Linked DNA regions of Neorhizobium galegae. The protein of the gene in region 1 interacts with the protein of each later gene in a pairwise test. Links are inferred from orthologs where the notes say so. Each region holds a gene or a part of one and is shown on either strand. Other genes may lie near its edges.

Region 1 (7,585 bases):
GTGGCGGTCCGCACCGTGCTCGAAAGCCCCTATACGCGCATGCCGCTCTGGCGCAATTCGACTGAGAACATCATCGGCGTCGTCCATGCCAAGGACCTGCTCCGGGCGCTCGCCGAGCCGAATGTCGAGCCCGAAAACCTGGATATCGTCAAGATCGCCCAGAAGCCCTGGTTCGTGCCCGACAGCACCAGCCTCAAGGACCAGCTCAGCGCCTTCCTGCGCCGCAAGGGGCATTTTGCGGTCGTCGTCGACGAATATGGCGAGGTGCAGGGCATCGTCACGCTGGAAGACATCCTGGAGGAGATTGTCGGCGACATTGCCGACGAGCACGATATCGAGATCCAGGGCGTGCGCCAGGAAGCGGACGGATCGATCGTCGTCGACGGTTCCGTGCCGATCCGCGATCTGAACCGCGCGCTGGACTGGAGCCTGCCGGACGCCGAAGCAACCACGATCGCCGGCCTCGTCATCCACGAATCGAAGCTGATCCCGGAAGAACGGCAGGCGTTTACTTTTTACGGTAAGCGTTTCACTGTCATGAAGCGGGAGAAGAACCGCATCACGCGGCTAAGGATCCGGCCTGCGGAAGATGTGACGCTGCCGGCGGAGTAATCTTTCGCGAAACGAAAGCGTTTCAGTCTAAAGCTGAAACTGTCGGCTTTCGATGCCTATTTGCCATCCCTGTCATAGCCGCAAATGCTAAGCGCTTGGGTTGTTAAACATCGCCGGCAAATAGGTCCCGCCGTTCTCCATGTCTGTGGCGCGCTGTTGCAGCCAATATAGAAACTGGTGGATTGAGGTGGTGGTTTGGTCACCATTGCCAGCACTAAACGAGTATTTTTCCGATTCTCCGCTTTCAATCAGATGTGTGATGTACTCAATCTTGTCGTCGAGGTCTTTGGCTGGGATTGTGGCGACGTTGGTCTCATTCATCGAATTGTTTTCGAGATTGTCGGCATAGAGTCCGGGGTTGGCCTGCCTTTGGGCGCTCAATTCCGCTGCAGCGCGCGCTGCATTTGCATGAATTGCAGCGACTTCCGCCTTCATCGCTTCTGTCGGCTGAAACCCAACGACAGGTGGCAAGCGTTTCACCTCAATACCAGCATATCTGGAAGGATCCCGTTTTTCTTGAAGCTCCCGCCTTGTATGGAGGCGGGGCTCAGCGAGCCTATTCTGGATTTGGCTGTCAAGATATCCTGCGGCGTCAATTTGGCGGGCAGCGTCTAGCCTCTGCTCATCTGGCCATGAGTCGGGCGTGACCAGGAAAGCCTTTGCCTTGAACTCCTCTTCCGGGTCAGCAATGCCGGCGCGCAGCCTTGCCTTGAGGTCCTCTCGCGCATTGATCCGCTGCTCGTCAGCAACCAACTCCTCTTCGCTGTAGCGGATTGATCCGGCTTGTATGACGAGGGCTTCGATTTCTTTCGTCGGTGCGCCATTTGCAACGGCTGCTTGGACCCTTTTCGCGGCATCTTCACGCGCTTGAAATGTGCTTCCCGACTGAGCACGTAGATTTCTGGAATAGTCCAGACCGGTTGCATAGGATGCTATCGACGAGACCAATTTATCCACTCCCGAAAGTTGACGATAACTCGGCGTTTGTTATCAGCCATGGCTTGTGCAAAGCTGAATTCTGCACGGAGAGAATTTCCAGGGCCAGCGTCTCCCGCCAGTTATTGGGAAGTAGTGGCAGGTCGGCCAAAGCGATGTCTCACAAGGAATGATGCCCGTACCTTGGCCTCTTGCTCGGTCATCCCTATCTAAGTTCCGTCACCAGCGCGTCGGCTCACCCGGTGCCGAGGCTTCCACCGCCAGCGCGTGGAGGCCGGCGTCGAGTTCCGGCTTCAGCAGCGCATTCACCGTCCGATGCCGGTCGAGCCGGCTCATTCCGGAAAACTTTTTCGAAACGATGCGGACCCGCATATGGGTCTCGCCGGTTCCGGTGATGTCGGGCTGATGGCCGGCGTGCTGATGGCTTTCATCGATGACGACCAGCCGTTCCGGTTCGAGATTGTCGGTGAGCGTGATTTCGATCCGGGATTTGACGGACATTTCGGTCTCCGTTGCGACGCAAAAGGGGCATCCCACAAACCAGTAAGAAAGGACTTTGTCAATTCTTGCCGCGCCCTGTTCGTCGCCCCATAATGAGGGCCTTATGAAATTAGATTCCAAATATTTCGACCGCATCCGGACGCGCAAGAACAGGCAGCAGGAAGCTGTGCCTGAAGCGCCCACCTGCCAGTGGGACGGGTGCGACAAGCCGGGTGCCCATCGCGCGCCCGTGGGCCGCAACGCGGAAGGCCAGTTCTTTCTGTTCTGCTTCGAGCACGTCCGGGAATACAACAAGGGCTATAATTATTTCTCCGGCCTGTCGGACGGCGAGATCGCCCGGTACCAGAAAGAGGCGATCACCGGCCATCGGCCGACCTGGACCGTCGGCGTCAACAAGGCCGCCAAGGATGCGCCGCTTCATTCCACGGCGCGCTCAGGTGCTGCCGGCGCTGCCGGCACCCAGCAGCGCTTCAGGGATCCGTTCGGCTTCGTGTCGAGTGCGCGGGCGGCCGGCCCCCGTTTCCAGACGCAGGGGCGAAAGCTGAAGACATTGGAAGCCAAAGCCTTCGATACGATGGAGTTGGCGGCCAATGCGTCGGCTGCGGAGATCAAGACCCGCTACAAGGAACTGGTCAAGAAACATCATCCGGATGCGAATGGCGGCGACCGCGGTTCGGAAGAACGTTTTCGTGCCGTCATTCAAGCATATCAGTTGTTGAAGCAGGCGGGTTTCTGCTAAGCCGTAAAAATTATGGCAGTGAGGATGACGGCCGGGCGGCGGCTCGCGCCTTGGAGAGACGATGAGTAAGATTGATCTAGATATTTCAAACCTTCCCGATACCACCGTTTCGGTCAGGGAAGTCTTCGGCATCGACAGCGATATCAGGGTTCCGGCATATAGTAGCGGCGACCCCTACGTTCCGGATCTCGATCCGGACTATCTTTTCGACCGCGACACGACGCTCGCCATTCTCGCAGGCTTTGCGCATAACCGACGCGTCATGGTGTCCGGCTTCCACGGCACCGGCAAGTCCACCCATATCGAGCAGGTCGCAGCCCGCCTTAACTGGCCGTGCGTGCGTATCAACCTCGATAGCCATGTCAGCCGCATCGATCTCGTCGGCAAGGACGCGATCGTGCTGAAGGACGGCAAGCAGGTCACCGAATTCAAGGACGGCATCCTGCCCTGGGCCTACCAGCACAATGTCGCGCTCGTCTTCGACGAATACGATGCCGGTCGCCCGGACGTCATGTTCGTCATCCAGCGCGTCCTGGAATCCTCCGGCCGCCTGACCCTGCTCGACCAGAGCCGCGTCATCCGTCCTCACCCGGCATTCCGCATCTTCGCGACCGCCAATACGGTCGGTCTCGGCGATACGACCGGCCTTTATCACGGCACGCAGCAGATCAACCAGGCGCAGATGGACCGCTGGTCGATCGTGACGACGCTGAACTATCTGCCGCACCAGAAGGAAGTCGATATCGTCGCCGCCAAGGTCAAGTCTTTCGGTCGTACGGCCGAGGGCCGTGAAACGGTGTCGAAGATGGTGCGTGTCGCCGATCTCACCCGTTCGGCCTTCATCAACGGCGATCTCTCGACCGTCATGAGCCCGCGTACCGTCATCACCTGGGCCGAAAACGCCGAGATTTTCGGTGACATCGCATTCGCCTTCCGCATCACCTTCCTCAACAAGTGCGATGAACTTGAACGCACGCTGGTCGCCGAACAGTACCAGCGAGCCTTCGGCGTCGAGCTGAAGGAAAGTGCCGCCAACATCGTTCTCGGAGCGTAAGCGGAGACGAGATCATGGCAGGTCGCGGAGACAATTCGAAAGCCAAATCCGGCGGTCCCGTGGATACGGAACCGTTGCGGCGTGCGATTACCGGCTGCGTGCGCTCCATCGCCGGCGACGCGGAAGTCGAGGTCACGTTCGCCAACGAGCGTCCGGGCCTTGCCGGCGAACGCATCCGCCTGCCGGAAATCTCCAAGCGGCCGACGGCCCACGAGCTCGCGGTGACCCGCGGGCTCGGCGATTCCATGGCGTTGCGGATTGCCTGCCACGATACGAACGTGCATGCCAGCATGTCGCCGCAGGGCGCCGACGCACGCGTCGTCTTCGATGCCGTCGAGCAGGCACGCGTCGAGTCGATCGGCGCCTTGCGCATGGCCGGCATGGCGTCGAACCTCAATTCGATGCATGCGGAAAAATACTCGAAGGCGAATTTCTCCGGCGTCGAACGGCAGGAAGACGCGCCGATCGGCGAAGCGGTCGCCATGCTGGTGCGCGAGAAGCTGACCGGCATCAAGCCGCCGCCGAGTGCCGGCAAGGTGCTCGATCTCTGGCGTCCGTTCATCGAGGACAAGGCGGCCGGCGATCTCGACAACCTCCGCAACGTCATCGAAGACCAGCAGGCGTTCGCCAAGCTGGTGCGGCACATGCTCACCTCCATGCAGATGGCGGAGGAGTTTGCCGACGAGGATGCCGATCCGGAGGAGATGGAAAATCCGGATCAGGAAGACCAGCCGCGCAGTAACGAGACCGAGAACGACGAGGTCGAGGAAGAAGCCGGCTCCGACGCGGCACCTGCCGAGCAGAGCGACGCTTCCGACGAGGAAATGGACGACGGCGAGATGGACGGCGCGGAAATGTCCGACGACGACATGTCGGACGACAGCGACGAGCATTCCGAGACCCCCGGCGAGACCCGGCGGCCGAACAGCCCGTTCGACGATTTCAACGAGAAGGTCGATTACAAGATCTTCACCCAGGAATTCGACGAGGAAATTACGGCCGAGGAGCTTTGCGACGAAGCGGAGCTCGACCGGCTGCGGGCCTTCCTCGACAAGCAGCTTGCCCATCTCCAGGGCGCGGTCGGCCGGCTTGCCAACCGTCTGCAGCGCCGCCTGATGGCGCAGCAGAACCGCTCGTGGGATTTCGACCTGGAAGAGGGTTATCTCGATCCGGCCCGCCTGGTGCGCCTGATTATCGACCCGATGCAGCCGCTCTCCTTCAAGAAGGAGCGGGACACGCAGTTCCGCGATACGGTCGTGACGCTGGTCATCGACAATTCCGGCTCGATGCGCGGCCGGCCGATCACGGTCGCCGCCACCTGCGCCGACATCCTCGCCCGCACGCTGGAGCGCTGCGGCGTCAAGGTCGAGATCCTCGGCTTCACCACCAAGGCCTGGAAGGGCGGGCAGGCACGCGAAAAGTGGCTGGCAAGCGGCAAGCCGCCGACCCCCGGCCGTCTCAACGACCTGCGCCATATCGTCTACAAGTCCGCGGATGCGCCGTGGCGTCGTTCACGCCGCAATCTCGGCCTGATGATGCGCGAAGGCCTTCTCAAGGAAAACATCGACGGCGAGGCGCTGATGTGGGCGCATAACCGCCTGATCGCCCGCCGCGAGCAGCGCAAGATCCTGATGATGATCTCTGATGGCGCGCCGGTCGACGATTCGACGCTGTCGGTCAATCCCGGCAATTATCTGGAACGGCACCTGCGCGCCGTGATCGAACAGATCGAGACGCGCTCGCCGGTGGAGCTGCTGGCGATCGGTATCGGCCACGACGTGACGCGCTATTACCGCAAGGCCGTGACGATCGTCGATGCGGACGAGCTTGCCGGCGCGATGACCGAGCAGCTTGCCGAGCTGTTTGCGGAAAATGGCGGGCGACAGGGCCGCATGCGACGGGCCAGCTGAGGTCCGCCCGCTTGAAACTTTCCCGCCTCGTCGTCTGGGCCGGCTTATTCGGTGCCATCGCCTCCCCGGTGGCGCCTGCGACCGACGATGTTTCGGTCCGGGCGCGCATCATCACCGAATTCAAGTTCGGTTCGGCGGAAACGCGCTTCGGCGCGCTCGAATTTCTCGGCGGCATCGAATTTTCGTCGTCCGATAGCCGGCTACAGTCGCTGTCGAGCATCCGCTTTCGCCCCGATGGGGAACGTTTCGTGTCGGTGCTCGATACCGGTTCCTGGCTGACCGGCCGGATTCAGCGCGATGCCAAGGGGCGTCTCGCCAACCTCACCGATCTCGCCGTCAATCCGATCCTCATCCGTGGCGGCCGGGTCGGCTCGAAATACAATTCGGATGCCGAAGGACTGGCGCTGCGGGACGGCCAGGCGCTCGTCAGCTTCGAGCAGCTGCATCGGGTCGATGCCTATCCCGATCCGGGGTTCGAGACTTCGGCACCGTTGAAGAGCCTCGATCTACCCATTCCCCGCCACGAGTTCCGGATGAATGCGGGCATGGAGACGGTGGCGGTCTCGCCTCAAGCCAGTTCGCTCAAGGGGGCGCCCATCGTGGTCACCGAGCATAGCCTCGATGATCAGGGGAACCTTTTCGCCGCGATCCTGGAGGGGCCGCTCAAGGGCGTGTTCACGGTGGTGCGGCATGATCCCTTCGACGCAACCGATGGGGCCTTCCTGCCGAACGGCGATTTCCTGCTGCTCGAACGCCGCTTCAGCTTCCTCGGCGGCCTCGGCATGCGCATTCGCCTGATCCGTGGCGACAGCATCCGTCCCGGCGCTGCGGTGGATGGGGAGGTGCTCCTCGAAGCCGACATGGGCTATGCGATCGACAACATGGAAGGGCTCGACGTGATCACCGGGCCGGAGGGCAAGCCGCATCTGATCCTGATTTCGGATGACAACGGCAATCTGCTGCAGCGGAACGTGATGCTGGAATTCCGCCTGACGCAGTGATGCCCCAAGCGGAATGTCTGCGCCTGCGGCTCAGCGGGCCGGAGCGACCTGCGGCATCGGCTTCAGTACGTTCATCAGCGCGCCATAGGGCAGCAGCAGCACGACGCCGACCAGGATCTTGACCACGAGGTCGCCGAGCGCCCAGGAGATCCAGCGCGGGGCCTCGGTGGCAAGGGCGCCGAGGATCGGTGCGGATTGGATCGCGAAGTCTTCGTTCGGGCCGATGAAGGCGAAGAGCGGGGCGAAGGCGAGCGAGAAGAACAGCAGCGTGTCGAGTGCCGAACCGAGCAGGGAGCCGGCGAGCGGCGCGCGCCACCAGGTCTGGCGGCGGAGCCGATTGAACACGGAGATGTCGAGAAGCTGGCCGACCAGATAGGCGGCGCCCGAGGCGACGGCGATGCGCGGGGAGGAGGCCAGGAACGACAGCGTCACGCCGACGACGAAGCCTGCGAGAACGACGCGTCGGGCAATCGAAGGCCCGAACTGCCGGTTGGCGAGATCGGTCACCAGGAAGGCAAAGGGATAGATAAAGGCGCCCCAGGTCAGAAGATCGCCGAGGGCGATGCCCCAGAACGTGCCGATGACCGGGAACTGCACCAGGAAATTGGAGGCGACAACGACGGCCGCCATCAGCAGGGCATAGATGAAAGTATAGCGTGAGCTCAGCATTTTTTTATCCTGGGTGATGCCACCAGTTGGAGTTATGAAGGCCAAGAGAAAAGGCCTGGCCGGTATTACCCGTTCAAGCCTTGTTCAAAGCCGGATGATTTGTCGTCAGGCCGATTAAGCCGCAGCAGCGACTTCGGCGGTCTTCTTGACGATCTGGCGGCGC
Region 2 (7,490 bases), 1.4 Mb from region 1 along the record:
CGGCCAGGTCCTGGTGATCCGCTCGTTCGGCGCCTTCTTCATCCTTGGTCCGATGATCGCTCGCCAGCCGATATCGGCCCTGTACAAAGTCGAGCGGATGCCGCTCCAAGTGCTGCGCGTGCTGTTCGCCACCGGAGATCTGGCCCTCTTCTACGCCGCCGTCGCCTACCTGCCGCTCGCCGACGTGATGACCTTCTACATGGCAGGACCGATCTATGTGGCGGCCCTTTCGCATTTCCTGCTCGGCGAGCGCATCGGCTGGCGGCGCTGGCTCGCCGTCCTGATCGGGTTCGTTGGTGTGGTGATCGCGCTGCGCCCCTCTTCCGAAATGCTCGCATGGCCTTCCGTCTTCGGGCTTGTCGGCAGCCTGTCCTTCGCGCTCACCCTCGTCCTGAACCGCAGGCTGCGCGCCACGACCGATGCGACGCTCGTCACCTGGCAGACGATTGCCGGCCTGATCGCCGGCATATTTCTCAGCATCGGCCACTGGAGCCCGTTCAATACCGGCGAGTTGCTGGCGCTGCTGCTGCTCGGCGTGGTCGCCTGCATCGCCCATCTCCTGATCACCCGCTCATTGAAGCTCGCGCCGGCCTCAGTGCTCGCGCCGCTGCAATATACACTGCTGGTTTGGGCGGTCATTCTCGGCTGGTTGTTCTTCGGGGACTTGCCGGATGCGCAGACCTGGATCGGCGCCGGCATCATCGTCATCGCCGGGCTGTTCATCTTCCACCGCGGCAGCCTGAAACAGGATGTCGAGCCGGTCGTGCCGACCGATTCCAGTCACGGCTAGGCCGCACCCGTCCGGCGGGCGATCATGGCCTCGATCGCCGAGAGACCATCGTAGATCAGCACGGCCAGCGCACCGACGATCAGCCCGCCCTGTAGCACGAAGGCGAGGTTGTTGGATTGCAGCCCTGCAATGATCACCTCGCCGAGCGTCTTTGCCGCGACCGTCGAACCGATCGTCGCGGTGGCGAGACTGATCACCACCGACAGCCGGATGCCGGCGACGACCACCGGCAAGGACAACGGCAACTCGACCTGAATGAGCCGCTGGAAAGGTGTCATGCCGGAACCACGCGCCGCCTCCATCACCGATCGCGGCAGATTGGTGAGCGCGGTCAGCGTGTTTTCAAAGATCGGCAGAAGCCCATAGAGAAACAGCGCGATCAGCGTTGGCTTCTCGCCGAAACCGACGGCCGGCACGGCAAGCGCCAGAACCGCGACCGGCGGGAACGTCTGGCCGATATTGACGAGGCTGCGGGAAAGCGCCAGGAACTCCGCCCCGAACGGCCGGGTGACGAGGATCGCCAGCAGCACGGCGATGATCGTCGCCGCCAACGTCGCGATCAAGACCGTCCGCAGATGCAGGAGCGTCAGGCTGAGCAGGCTGCCCTGATTGTAGATCGCCGGCGCGTTCGGCTGCACGAGCGGTTTCAGCAGCGGCTCGAAACTGCCCGGCGATAGCAGGAAGATGATCAGCACGAGAAGCAGAAGGCTGCGCAGGACGGTCGGCACCCAAGCCCTCATCGCGGCCTCGCGGCGCGCTTGAGGATCGCATCAAGCGTCACCCGGCCCATTGGAGCGCCGCTCCTGGAGATGACCGGAAGCGCATCGCGACCACTCCAGATGAGATCGGCAAGCGCCTCCTGCTGGCTCCTGTCCTCGCGGATCGGCTCGCCTTCCGCCTCGCCGGGCTCCGCCGCAGCGCCGGTCTTTGCAATCGAAAGCAGCCGGAACGGCCGTTCCGCATCGCCGATCAGCGTCTCGACGAAGGGCGTGGCCGGAGCACGGACGAGTTCCGCCGGCGGCCCGTATTGCACCACCCTGCCCTTGTCCATCACGGCAATCTTATCAGCGAGATGGAAAGCCTCGTTCATGTCATGGGTGACGAGCACGATCGTCGTGCCGAAATATCTCTGGATCGCCAGCAGGTCCTCCTGCGCCTTGGCCCGGATGATCGGATCGAGCGCGCCGAAGGGCTCGTCCATCAACAGCACGTTCGGTTCGGCGGCTAGCGCCCGCGCCACCCCGACGCGCTGCTGCTGGCCGCCGGAGAGTTCGTGCGGATAACGCGGCCCGAACGTCTTCGGCTCGAGCTGGAAGAGCGTCAGCAATTCCTCGACCTTGGCGTCGATACGGGCCTTCGTCCAGCCGAGCAGGCCGGGCACCGTCGCAATGTTCTGCGCCACCGTCCGGTGCGGGAAAAGCCCATGGCCCTGGATGGCGTAGCCGATCCGGCGCCGCAGCTCGTAGCCCGGTATCGACCGGTTGTCCTCGCCATCGAGCCGGATGGCCCCTTCGGTCGCTTCCACCAGCCGGTTGATCATCCGGATCAGCGTCGTCTTGCCGGAACCGGACGTGCCCACGACGACCGTGACGGTGCGCGGCTCGATCACCATCGAGACATTGTCGACGACGGCGATACCGTCATAGCGCTTGGTGATGGCGTCGATCTCGATCATGCGGATCTGGCTCCGTTGGGAACGCGGGAGTTCATCTCGATCAGCGCGTCGAGGACGACGGCCGAGGCAAATGCGAGCGCCACCGTCGGCACGGCGCCGAGCAGCACTAGGTCCATGGCGGTCTGGCCGATGCCCTGGAAGACGAAGACGCCGAAACCGCCGCCGCCGATCAGCGCGGCAATCGTCGCCATGCCGATATTCTGGACGAGCACGATGCGGATCGCGGTCAGGATCACCGGCAGCGCCAGCGGAAACTCGATCTTGAACAGCCGCTGCCGGCCGGTCATCCCGATGCCGCGGGCAGCGTCGTTTGCAGCGCGCGGCACGCCGGCAAGCCCGACGACGGTGTTGGCGACGACAGGCAGCAGCGAATAGAGAAACAGCGCAACAAAGGCAGGGGCTCCCCCGATGCCGCGGATGCCGATCGCCGCGGCACCCGGCACATTGGCGGCGATCCAGCCGAGCGGCGCAATCAACAGGCCGAAAAGCGCGATCGACGGGATGGTCTGGACGAGGTTCAGCGTGTTGAGCACGCCGTCCCTCAGCGGCGCCACCCGATGACAGAGGATGCCGAGCGGCAGCCCGACCAGGACGGCGGCAAACAGCGAGCCAAGCGCCAGTTCCACATGTTTGCCCGCCTCGACCCAGAAGACGTCGGCGCGGCCGGAATATTCCTTCATGATCGACAGCCCGTTCCAGCTTCCCGACATCAGCAGCGTGCCAATCGCCGCCGCGGCCAGGACCAGAAACAGCACCCGCATCGCCGGCGGCGGATCGAGCCGCGTGATCGCATCGGCAGCCAGAAGCGCAAAGGCGAACAGCAGGATCCAGAAACCCGAAGCGGGTGAGACGCGGGCATAGGTATTGCCGGGCGGCGTCAGGAATGTCGCGGCGTATCCGATCGAAAGCGTCAGCGCCGCAAGCGCCGCGACGGCGGCAAGCAGCTTTATCCAGGGGGACGTGCGAAAGAGTGCTGCTGCGGTCGCAAGAACCAGCACGCCGATCAGACCCCAGCCCGCCCAGGCCGGCAGCGACTGCAGCATCGACTCCGCCTGTCCCTGCACGATGCGGTTGGGCTTGAGCGTCGCGAAGGACGACCAGAGCACGCCATAGGCGGCAAGAAGGGCTATGACGATGCCGAGCTTGTCGAACCGAACTCTCAAACCGCCCCCTGCCTTACGACTGATGAAAAAGCCGGGCGTTCGAGCGCCCGGCCCATGTTGACACGAAACCGCTCCGAAAAGGAATTACTTCAGGAAGCCGTTCTTCTTGAGGAAATCCTCGGCAACCGCCTTGGCTGGTTCGCCACCTACCTGCACGCGACCATTGAGGTCCTGCAGTGTGACGAGATCGAGCTTGGCGAAGACCGGCTTCAGCACCGCCTCGATGGTCGGGTTCTTCTTGAGCACCTCCTCGCGGATGATCGGGGTCGGCTGGTAGACCGGCTGGACGCCCTTGTCGTCTTCGAGAACCACAAGGCCGGACGGCGCGATGCCGCCGTCGGTACCGTAGACCATGGCGGCATTGGCATTGTTGGTCTGGTTGGCGGCCGCGCCGATGGTTGCCGCCGTATCGCCGCCCGAGAGCGTGATCAGCTGGTCGGGTTTCAGCTTGAAGCCGTAGGTGGTCTGGAAGGCCGGCAAGGCTGCGGCCGAATTGACGAATTCGGAGGAGGCCGCCAGCACGATCTTGCCGCCGCCGGTCACATATTTGCCGAAGTCGGTCAGCGTCTTCAGCTTGTTGGCGTCGGCAACGTCCTTGCGCACCGCGATCGCCCAGGTGTTGTTGGCCGAAGACGGTGCCAGCCAGACGATCTTGTTGGCATCGTAATCGAGCTTCTTGACCGCTTCATAGGCCTTTTGCGGGTCCTTCCAGGCCGGATCGTCACCCTTCTCGAAGAAGAAGGCGCCGTTGCCGGTATATTCCGGATAGATGTCGATCTCGCCGGCGGTAATCGCCTTGCGCACCACCGGCGTCGCACCGAGCTGGATGCGGTCGGTGGCCCGGATGTTGTTCGCCTTGAGCATGGCAAGGATGATATTGCCCAGCACGCCACCTTCGGTATCGATCTTGGACGAGACGACGACCTGGGCATTCGCCATGGTGGCCGAAACGCCAAGCGCGAAAGCAATGCCTAAAAGCTTCTTTTTCAAAGACATGACAGAATTTCCCTCCGGATCGCCAGTCACCACCTCGTTTGACTTGGCCTGGAACACATAAAAGCCACTGTTATGTAGGGCGACTTATGCAATGTGCGAGTTCCGGAAGGACGCATCGGACAAATATTTTGTGCGGTGCATTTTTATCCGCCGATCGACCTAACTCATAAGATTTGCCGCACGCTATTCAGCCATCGATCTCATTGGCGTCGTCGAACCTCACAATCAAAACCGTCGCTTCCCACGACTTCACGCTTGAGACACGCGGATCAGATGTTTCTCGCCCGAGCGAATGACGTGATCTCGCATCAGGCGCTCGGCGAGATCGGGATCGCGGTCGGCGATCGCATTGGCAATGGCCTCATGCTCCTCGACCGCCAGAAAGCGCTCCCGCTCTTCCGACAGCACACTGAGACGGGCGGTATGGGTGTAGATGCTCTGGCCGCCCTGCAGGCGACGCAGATAGCCGCAGCCGGATGCTTCATGGATGACGTCGTGGAAGCGCTCGTTGAGAGCGATGAGCTGCAGCACGTCCGCCGTCTTGAGGCCTGCCCGCATCTCGACGATGAGTTCGCGCATCAGGGCCAAGTCCTCATCCTTCACCCGCTTGGCGGCCTGGCGAGCAATCATGCTCTCGAGTGCAGCACGCGCCAGCATCATCTCTTCCGCCTGGCCGGCATTGAAGGTGACATAAATCCCGCGGCGAGGCTCCGACCGAACCAGCCCTTCGGCCTCAAGCACGCGCAAAGCCTCCTTCAGCGGTGTCGTGCTTATGCCGAGATGGCCCGCGAGATGGCGCTCGTTCAGCCTCTCGCCGCTCTTCAGCCGGCCGGAAAGAATGGCATCGCGTACCAGCCCGTAAACATGGTCGCGCAGGCTTTTCAGAAAAACCGGCGCCACTGGCAGAAGCGCATTGTCAATCCCCATCCGCGTCCTCCACCTTGTCCGTTGGGCTGACCTAGCATCTGAAATTTGATATATCAATTTAAAACGAGCGTGTTTAAGTTGGCGCCGGGCGGGAGGAGCTCCGTCCCTGGGATCGCGACAGAATCGATTCCGGAACGATGGCAGGATTTCTGGAAGAGCAAGCATGACTAAGGAAGCAGCCGATCTCCGCAGCGCCCGTTGGTTCGCGCCGGATGATCTCCGTTCGTCGGGACACCGTTCCCGAATGATGCAGATGGGTTTTGACGAGAAGGATTGGGGCAAGAAGCCGATCATCGCCATCCTCAATACCTGGTCCGACCTCAACGCCTGCCATGCCCATTTCAAGGATCGCGTCGAACACGTTAAGCGCGGCGTGCTTCAGGCCGGCGGCTTCCCGGTCGAACTGCCGGTTCAGTCGCTCTCCGAAAGCGCGCTGAAGCCGACATCGATGCTCTATCGCAACTTCCTCGCCATGGAGGCCGAGGAGCTCTTGCGCGCCCACCCTGTCGACGGGGCGGTGTTGATGGGCGGCTGCGACAAGACCACACCGGCTCTGGTCATGGGGGCTATCAGCGCCGGTTTCCCGATGATCTTCCTGCCCGCCGGCCCGATGCTGCGCGGCAACTACAAGGGCGAATGGCTGGGCTCCGGCTCGGACGCCTGGAAATACTGGGACGAACGCCGCGCCGGCACGATTTCCGAAGAACAATGGACCGGCGTCGAAGAGGGCATTGCCCGCTCCTACGGCCATTGCATGACCTTCGGCACCGCAAGCACCATGACCGCAATTGCCGAAGCGCTCGGCCTTACCCTCCCCGGTGCCAGTTCCATTCCCGCTGCGGACGTCAACCACATACGGATGAGCACCCGCTGCGGCCGCCGGATCGTCGAAATGGTCTGGGACGAACTGACGCCTGACAAGATCATCACGCCGGATGCAGTCCACAATGCGACGACGGTCGCCATGGCGACCGGCTGTTCCACCAACGCGGTCGTGCATCTGCTGTCGATGGCTCGCCGCGCCGGCGTGCCGCTGACGCTGGACGATCTCGACAAGGCGGGACGCACGACGCCGGTTGTCGCCAACATCCGCCCATCCGGCGACAAATATCTGATGGAAGATTTCTATTATGCCGGTGGCCTGCGCGCCCTGATGTCGGAGATCAAGGATCTCCTGAAGCTCGATGCCATGACCGTCAGCGGTTTCCCGCTCGGCGAGACGCTGAAAGGCGCCGAAGTCTACAACAGCGACGTCATCCGCCCCTTGTCGAACCCGATCTATCATGAAGGCTCGCTGGCGGTCCTCAAGGGCAACCTCGCGCCGGACGGCTGCGTCATGAAGCCTTCCGCCTGCGAACCGCGGCTGCGGGTCCACGAAGGCCCTGCCCTCGTCTTCGACAGCTATCCGGAAATGAAGGCGATGATCGACCGCGAAGACCTCGACGTCACCGCCGACCACGTGCTGATCCTGCGCAACGCCGGACCCAAAGGCGGTCCCGGCATGCCGGAATGGGGCATGCTGCCGATCCCGAAGAAGATCCTGAAACAGGGTTTTCGCGACATGCTGCGCATTTCCGATGCCCGCATGTCCGGCACGAGCTACGGCGCCTGCATCCTGCACGTGGCGCCTGAAGCCCATATCGGCGGCCCGCTGTCGCTGGTGCGCACCGGCGACATCATCCGCGTCGACCTGCCGAACCGCTCGATCGACATGCTGGTGGACGATGCAACGCTCGCCAGGCGCCGCGCCGAATGGGTGGCGCCTGCCGACAAATACGGACGCGGCTACGGCTGGATGTTTACCAAGCACATCAAGCAGGCCAACGAAGGCTGCGACTTCGACTTCCTCGAACGGGAATTCGGTGCCGCCGTCGGCGAGCCCGAGATTTTCTGACCCGACATGTCTGAGTGGAACCCTATGACCGACTACATTCTTTCC
Region 3 (7,477 bases), 2.0 Mb from region 1 along the record:
TACAAGCCTTTGGTTTTCGAATAATAGGACCGCATCCGGCGGTAAAAAGGGCGTAGCATGAGCGGCGTGAATGAAATCCGGTCGACCTTCCTCGACTATTTCCGAAAGAACGGGCACGAAGTCGTCTCCTCAAGCCCGCTGGTGCCGCGCAACGATCCGACGCTGATGTTCACCAATGCCGGCATGGTGCAGTTCAAGAACGTGTTCACCGGTCTTGAGAAACGCTCCTATTCGACTGCGACGACGGCGCAGAAATGTGTTCGCGCCGGCGGCAAGCACAACGACCTCGACAATGTCGGTTACACCGCTCGTCACCACACCTTCTTCGAAATGCTCGGCAATTTCTCCTTCGGTGACTATTTCAAGGCGAATGCGATCGAGCTTGCCTGGAACCTGATCACCAAGGAATTCGGCCTCGACGCCAAGCGTCTCCTGGTCACCGTCTACCACACCGACGACGAGGCTTTCGACCTCTGGAAGAAGATCGCCGGTCTTTCGGATGACAAGATCATCCGCATTCCGACCAGCGACAATTTCTGGGCGATGGGCGATACCGGTCCCTGCGGCCCGTGCTCGGAAATCTTCTATGACCATGGCGACCATATATGGGGCGGACCGCCCGGTTCGCCGGAAGAGGACGGTGACCGGTTCATCGAAATCTGGAACCTCGTCTTCATGCAGTATGAGCAGGTGACGAAGGAAGAGCGGATCGACCTGCCGCGCCCGTCGATCGACACCGGCATGGGCCTCGAGCGTGTTGCGGCCGTCCTCCAGGGCCAGCACGACAATTACGATATCGACCTGTTCCGGGCGCTGATCTCGGCCTCTGAAGAGGCGACCGGCGTCAAGGCGGAAGGCGAGCATCGCGGCAGCCACCGCGTCATCGCCGACCACCTGCGATCCTCCGCGTTCCTGATCGCCGACGGCGTCTTGCCCTCGAACGAAGGCCGCGGTTATGTGCTCCGCCGCATCATGCGCCGCGCCATGCGCCACGCACAGCTTCTCGGCGCCCGCGATCCGCTGCTCTGGAAGCTGCTGCCGGCGCTCATCCAGCAGATGGGCCGCGCCTATCCGGAACTGGTGCGTGCGGAATCACTGATTTCGGAAACGCTGAAGCTCGAGGAGAACCGTTTTCGCAAGACGCTGGAGCGCGGTCTTTCGTTGCTGTCGGATGCGACCAACACGCTTCACAAGGGCGATATGCTGGATGGCGAGACCGCCTTCAAGCTCTACGACACCTATGGCTTCCCGCTTGACCTCACTCAGGATGCCTTGCGCGCCCGCGAAATCGGCGTCGATATTTCCGGTTTCACCGACGCCATGCAGCGCCAGAAGGCGGAAGCCCGCTCGCACTGGACCGGTTCCGGCGACAAGGCGACGGAAACGATCTGGTTCGAGCTCAAGGAAAAGCACGGCGCCACCGAATTCCTCGGCTACGACACGGAAACTGCTGAAGGCGTGGTGCAGGCGATCGTGCGCGAGGGCAAGGCGGTCGCCAGTGCATCGGCCGGCGAACAGGTGCAGGTCGTCGTCAACCAGACGCCTTTCTACGGCGAATCCGGCGGTCAGATGGGCGATACCGGGGTGATCTCGACGGACAATGCCAAGCTCACTGTCTCGGATACCCAGAAGAAGGGCGAGGGCGTATTCGTCCACATCGCCACCGTGACCGAGGGCACGTTGAAGGTTGGTGATGCCGCAGCGCTGACGGTCGATCACGACCGTCGCTCGCGCCTGCGTTCCAACCATTCGGCCACCCATCTGCTGCATGAGGCGCTTCGTGAAGTGCTCGGCACCCATGTGGCCCAGAAGGGTTCGCTGGTAGCGCCCGAGCGCCTGCGTTTCGACGTCTCGCATCCGAAGCCGATGTCGGCCGAGGAATTGCAGAAGGTCGAGGACATGGCGAACGCCATCATCCTCCAGAATGCGCCGGTCACGACACGCCTGATGAGCGTCGACGACGCGATCGCGGAAGGCGCTATGGCGCTATTCGGCGAAAAATACGGTGATGAAGTTCGCGTTGTTGCGATGGGCAAGGCGATCGAAGGTCCGAAGGCCGGCAAGCCCTATTCGGTCGAACTCTGCGGTGGCACGCATGTCAACGCGACCGGTGATATCGGCTTGGTCCGCGTTCTCGGCGAAAGCGCAGTCGGTGCGGGCGTTCGTCGTGTCGAGGCGGTGACGGGGGAGGCTGCACGGGCTTATCTCGCCGAACAGGACGAGCGCGTGAAAACGCTCGCAGGCGCCTTGAAGGTGCAGCCGGCGGAATTGGTTTCGCGCGTCGAAGCGCTGATCGACGAGCGCCGCAAGCTCGAGAAGGAACTGGCGGATGCCAGGCGCAGGCTTGCGATGGGCGGCGGGCAGGGCGGTTCGGCCGGTGATCTCAAGGAGATCGGCGGCATCAAGTTCATGGGCAAGGCGCTCAACGGCATCGACGCCAAGGACCTCAAGGGCCTGGCGGACGAAGGCAAGGCGAGCCTCGGCTCTGGCGTCGTCACGTTGATCGGCGTTTCGGAAGACGGCAAGGCGAGCGCCGTGGTTGCGGTCACGCCGGATCTCGTCGGTCGGTTCAGCGCCGTGGATCTGGTCCGGATCGCATCCGTGGCGCTCGGCGGCAAGGGCGGCGGCGGCCGTCCGGACATGGCCCAGGCCGGTGGACCCGATGGCGCCAAGGCGAACGAGGCGCTCGACGCGGTGGCAGCCGCTCTCGGGGCCTGATCATCGACAGGAAAAGCGGGCTCGGCCCGCTTTTTGGTTTCAAGGAAAAAACAAATGGGCGTGACGGCCAAAATCGATGATGAGCTGGACGAGACCGGCAACGGTCTGGTGCCAGCGCTCTTTCGCGATGCGCCGAGTTCCGTCTCGTTCAACAAGCTGCGCAAGCGCCTGCTCAGACAGGTACGGCAGGCGTTCGACGACTTCGGCATGCTCAATGGCCAGAAACGCTGGCTGGTCGGTGTCTCCGGCGGCAAGGATTCCTATTCTCTGCTCGCCGTGCTGCTCGATCTGCAATGGCGCGGTCTGCTCCCGGTCGAACTCCTCGCCTGCAATCTCGACCAGGGCCAGCCGAATTTCCCCAAGCACGTGCTGCCGGACTATCTGACCTCGATCGGCGTGAAGCACCGCATCGAATATCGCGATACCTATTCGATCGTGAAGGAAAAGGTGCCGGAAGGCGCTACCTATTGCTCGCTCTGTTCCAGGCTTCGGCGCGGCAACCTTTACCGCATCGCCCGCGAAGAGGGCTGTGACGCCTTGGTGCTCGGCCACCACCGGGAAGACATCCTCGAAACCTTTTTCATGAATTTTTTCCATGGGGGCAGGCTTGCCGGCATGCCGGCAAAGCTCTTGAACGACGAGGGCGACGTGATGGTGCTGAGGCCGCTTGCCTATTGCGCCGAGGACGATCTGGCCAAATTCGCCGCCGCCATGCAGTTCCCGATCATCCCGTGTGATCTCTGCGGCTCGCAGGATGGCCTGCAGCGCAATGCGATGAAGGCGATGCTTGCCGATATCGAGGCCCGCATGCCGGGCCGCAAGGATACGATGCTGCGCGCGCTCGCCCACGTGAACCCGTCGCACCTGCTCGATCCGAAACTCTTCGATTTCTCCGGCCTGCAAGCCGCTCAAAGCCTCTGAATTCTTCCCGAACCGAGAACCTCCCGAACTGAGACCATTGTCATGACCCTTCCGCTCGACATCACGAAGCTTGCCGATCTTCTGCGCCTTGCTGCCAAGGCCGAAATCCTGCCGCGTTTCCGGCGGCTCGGCAGCGGCGATGTACGTTCAAAGAGCGAGCCGTCCGACCTGGTAACCGAGGCCGACGAGGCCGCCGAGCGGATGATCCGCCGCGAGCTGGAAGCTTTTGCGCCCGGCGCGCTCTTCATCGGCGAGGAATCGGTGGCGGCCGATCCGTCGCTGCTCGCCAAGCTCGCCGATGCGGAGTTCGCGGTCGTCGTCGATCCGGTCGACGGCACGTTCAATTTCGCCTCCGGCATCCCGGCCTTCGGCGTCATGGCCTCGGTCGTCTGGAAGGGTGAGACGGTCGCCGGGATCATCTACGATCCGATGGGCGACGACTGGGTGATGGCGGAAAGGGGCGCCGGCGCGTTCATGAGGCGGCCGGACGGCGAGGCGATCCGGCTTTCGGTCGCCGACGCCCGGCCGATCGAAGCCATGATCGGCATGGCGTCACCCGGATATTTCTTCGGCGGCGAGCGCGAGCGGATCCTCGGCAATCTCGCCAAGGTCCGGTTCTTCGCCAACTATCGCTGCTCGGCCCATGAATACCGCACGTTTGCCGGCGGCCACGTGCAGTTCGTGCTCTACAACAAGCTGATGCCCTGGGACCATCTGGCCGGCACGCTGATCGGCACGGAGGCGGGCGGTTATGTGGCGCGCTTCGACGGCTCTCCTTACATGCCGCACCATGTCGACGGCGGGCTGCTGCTCGCCACCGACAAGGAAAGCTGGCAGATGCTGCGCCACGAGATCATCGGCCACTGAAATAGCGGCCATCAGAAGAAAAGGCCGGATCGCTCCGGCCTTTTTTGTGGGGTGAAATGCCTCAGATCTTCGGATTTTGCGGCTGGAAGAGTTTTCCTTTCTCGCCGATCAGCACGAAGATCAGCCCGATGATCGAGACAGTAAAGAAGCCTGCGACCAGGGGCAGTGCCGTATCGTTGAAGGCCTGGCCGATCGCGACGCCGATCAGCGCTCCGCCGACCGTGCTCATGAAGCCGAGTACGGCGGACGCCGTTCCGGCGACATGGCCGAGCGGCTCCATGGCAAGCGAATTGAAATTCGAGCCGATCCAACCGAACTGGAACATGGAGAGCCCGAAAAACACGATGAAGATCACGAGCGGCATGGGTTGAGGCCCGAAGATCTGTACGAGCATCCAAACGAATGTGATGCCGATAAAGCCAAGCAGCGAGCCGTGCGAAAGGCGCCGCATGCCGAAACGCCCGACAAACCGGGCGTTCAGGAAGGATGCCGCAGACATGAACACCGCCACGCAGGCGAAGACCAGCGGAAACCAGACGCCGACATCGTAGATCCCGACATAAATCTGTTGGGCCGAGTTGATGAAGCCGAACATGGCGCCGAAGATGAATGTGCTGGCAATCGTGTAGCAGAGGGCGAGGCGATTGGTCAGAACGATCTGGAAGGCGTGCAGGATTGAGGAAATGGTGAAGGGACGCACATCGGCCGGATCGAGCGTTTCCGGAAGGCGCGCATACATCCAGAAGCCGATGCAGAGCGAGGCGACGGCCATGAACACGAAAATCAGGTGCCAGTTGCCGAACAGCATGATCACCTGGCCGGTGGCAGGCGCGATGACCGGCACGACCATGAAGACCATCATGATCAGCGACATCACTTCCGCCATGGCGCGACCACCGTATACGTCGCGCACGATCGAAATGGAAATCACCCGTGTTGCGGCCGCTCCGGCACCCTGGATGAAGCGAAGGGCCAGCAGCGCTCCGAATGACGGCGCGACGACGGCGCCGACCGCGCAGATGAAATAGAGGCCGAGGCCGAAGAGCATCGGGTTCCTGCGACCGAAACGGTCGGAGATCGGTCCATAGATGATCTGCGCGGCGCCGAGGCCGAAGAGATAGGCGGAGACTACATATTGCCGATGGTTCTCGTTGGCGACGCCAAGCGAGGCGCCGATCTCCTGCAGGCCGGGGAGCATGATGTCGATGGCAAGCGAATTGATGGCCATCAGCATCGCCATCATCGCGATGAATTCGATCCGGCCCATGCCGCGCAGGCGGTCCGGGGCAGTTTGTGAAGGATTTGTCACAGCAGTTTCCTAAACAACGTGAAAGGCGCCGTTGGGAGCGGCGCCTTGAAAATGTCTTTTAAATATCCCGGACAGCAGCCCGGAAAATCTCAGGCCGCGCCGCGGACTCCGATGCCCTGTTCCTGCAGGTGAGTCTGCAATTCCCCGGACTGGAACATCTCGCGGACGATATCGCAACCGCCGACGAACTCGCCCTTGACGTAAAGCTGCGGAATCGTCGGCCAGTTCGAGTAGTCCTTGATGCCCTGGCGGATCTCCGCATCGGCGAGCACGTTGACGCCCTTATAATCCAGGCCGAGATAGTCGAGAATCTGCACGACCTGGCCCGAGAAACCACACTGCGGGAACTGCGGGGTGCCCTTCATGAAGAGAACCACGTCATTGGTCTTCACTTCGTTGGCGATAAAATCGGTAATTCCGCTCATGTCCTATCCTTTCACATGCGGTTTCAAGGGCCGCTGCGCTGCGTCATCTGCCTTAAATAGCAACGTGGCATCGGGAATTCCAGCGGAATAGTCCGTTGGAAAGCGCTTATTGCCTCGCTGACTGCCGTTTAAGCCATGGACCCAAGTGCATTTGCGTCAGCGGCTGCGCTGCTTGCTGCGACTTGCCGGGGTGCGTCGGCGGCTCACCTGTTTCGTCGCCGGCTTCGCCGCGCGTCTGGCTGTGGTCTTGGTGCGTGCAGTCTTATTGGCGAAACGCCCGGTAGTGGCCGAGCGGATCTGCCGCTTCTTGCGTTTGGCGGGCGTGCGGCCATGCGACTTTCCGAGAAGTTCCTTCAGGGCAGTTTCGACGAGGCCGGTAACGATCTCCTTGATCAGGTCAGGCATCGCTCACTCCGCCGGAGCCGAAGTCTGCAATGCCAGCGCGTGGAGCACGCCGCCCATATTGCCCTTCAGAGCCTCGTAGACCATCTGGTGCTGCTGCACCCGGCTCTTTCCCCGGAACGCTTCCGCCACCACTTCCGCGGCATAATGATCGCCGTCGCCAGCAAGATCCCGGATGGTGACCTTGGCACCGGGAATGCCGGCCTTGATCAGGTCTTCGATTTCACCGGGTCTCATAGCCATGATGTCGTCCCTTTTCTCTCCGCGGGACTCAAAACCGCGGAACCTTTTGTGAGGATACACTGCCTCAAAGCTGCTCCCCGGTCAAAGCTGGATCGAACGGCTCCGCCTCAATGGTGCAAGAATACGTGTTTCACCTTGTGGAGGCTGGCTTTGGCTCGGGTTCTGAGCGGTGGAAGATGCTGCGTGCGGGAGAAGCGGAAAAGCCAGATGGAACTCAGGGTCAGGATCATGAAACCGTAGGATTCAATGCTCTCCTCCATCACGACAATATCGAAATGCTCGGCAAGTTGGCTGCAGGCGAGAACGGCGGCAACCAGGGCCAGCGGCCAGGAAAGGCGTGGATGAATGGCTCGGAGAAGGCCTCCTCTATGGCGATATTCGAACACGATCGTCGCGATCAGCAGGATAAGAGCCGCCGCGCCGATAATAATCGGCAGCCAGGTCTTCGACACGCAATAAACTGTCACATTGTCGCGGCATATTGGCATCTCGCGCATGAAGAAGACGATGGAGATGCAGGCTGTCGTGATTGCGACGAAGCGGGCCAATATCCGCGTCCCCAATGCCGCCATGACGGCAAAAAGGGCGGTGA

The links.
Region 2: the proteins of LZK81_RS20275 (region 1) and LZK81_RS13470 interact in binary tests that used the Escherichia coli proteins (3 or more experiments, as listed by UniProt). The link is inferred for Neorhizobium galegae from one-to-one orthologs.
Region 3: the proteins of LZK81_RS20275 (region 1) and grxD interact in binary tests that used the Escherichia coli proteins (3 or more experiments, as listed by UniProt). The link is inferred for Neorhizobium galegae from one-to-one orthologs.

Annotation. Positions count from the first base shown.
Region 1 is NZ_CP090095.1:4,123,453-4,131,037, reverse strand. The notes cover bases 409-3,365. They hold LZK81_RS20275 (BolA family protein), read right to left. Parts: upstream 2,050-3,365; coding sequence 1,768-2,049; downstream 409-1,767. Other genes in these bases: cobS (cobaltochelatase subunit CobS), read left to right, coding at 2,850-3,365; LZK81_RS20270 (J domain-containing protein), read left to right, coding at 2,153-2,788; LZK81_RS20280 (hypothetical protein), read right to left, coding at 700-1,560. Outside these bases: more of cobS, read left to right, coding at 3,366-3,842; cobaltochelatase subunit CobT, read left to right, coding at 3,857-5,752; LZK81_RS20255 (esterase-like activity of phytase family protein), read left to right, coding at 5,764-6,753; LZK81_RS20250 (queuosine precursor transporter), read right to left, coding at 6,784-7,422; rpmB (50S ribosomal protein L28), read right to left, coding at 7,537-7,585. UniProt on the Escherichia coli protein: Transcriptional regulator that plays an important role in general stress response. Has many effects on cell morphology, cell growth and cell division. Acts by regulating the transcription of many genes, including dacA (PBP-5), dacC (PBP-6), ampC and mreB.
Region 2 is NZ_CP090095.1:2,715,807-2,723,296, forward strand. The notes cover bases 1,546-4,407. They hold LZK81_RS13470 (ABC transporter permease), read right to left. Parts: upstream 3,629-4,407; coding sequence 2,462-3,628; downstream 1,546-2,461. Other genes in these bases: LZK81_RS13465 (ABC transporter ATP-binding protein), read right to left, coding at 1,546-2,465; LZK81_RS13475 (ABC transporter substrate-binding protein), read right to left, coding at 3,713-4,407. In the rest of the region: LZK81_RS13455 (DMT family transporter), read left to right, coding at 1-790; LZK81_RS13460 (ABC transporter permease), read right to left, coding at 787-1,530; more of LZK81_RS13465, read right to left, coding at 1,527-1,545; more of LZK81_RS13475, read right to left, coding at 4,408-4,624; LZK81_RS13480 (GntR family transcriptional regulator), read right to left, coding at 4,874-5,551; araD (L-arabinonate dehydratase), read left to right, coding at 5,715-7,445; LZK81_RS13490 (ribonuclease activity regulator RraA), read left to right, coding at 7,470-7,490.
Region 3 is NZ_CP090095.1:2,098,542-2,106,018, forward strand. Bases 4,573-7,421 are described here. They hold grxD (Grx4 family monothiol glutaredoxin), read right to left. Parts: upstream 6,241-7,421; coding sequence 5,905-6,240; downstream 4,573-5,904. Other genes in these bases: LZK81_RS10510 (multidrug effflux MFS transporter), read right to left, coding at 4,573-5,815; LZK81_RS10520 (hypothetical protein), read right to left, coding at 6,397-6,645; LZK81_RS10525 (BolA family protein), read right to left, coding at 6,649-6,885; LZK81_RS10530 (hypothetical protein), read right to left, coding at 6,993-7,421. Also shown: alaS (alanine--tRNA ligase), read left to right, coding at 58-2,718; tRNA 2-thiocytidine(32) synthetase TtcA, read left to right, coding at 2,773-3,639; LZK81_RS10505 (inositol monophosphatase family protein), read left to right, coding at 3,682-4,506; more of LZK81_RS10510, read right to left, coding at 4,568-4,572; more of LZK81_RS10530, read right to left, coding at 7,422-7,477. UniProt on the Escherichia coli protein: Monothiol glutaredoxin involved in the biogenesis of iron-sulfur clusters.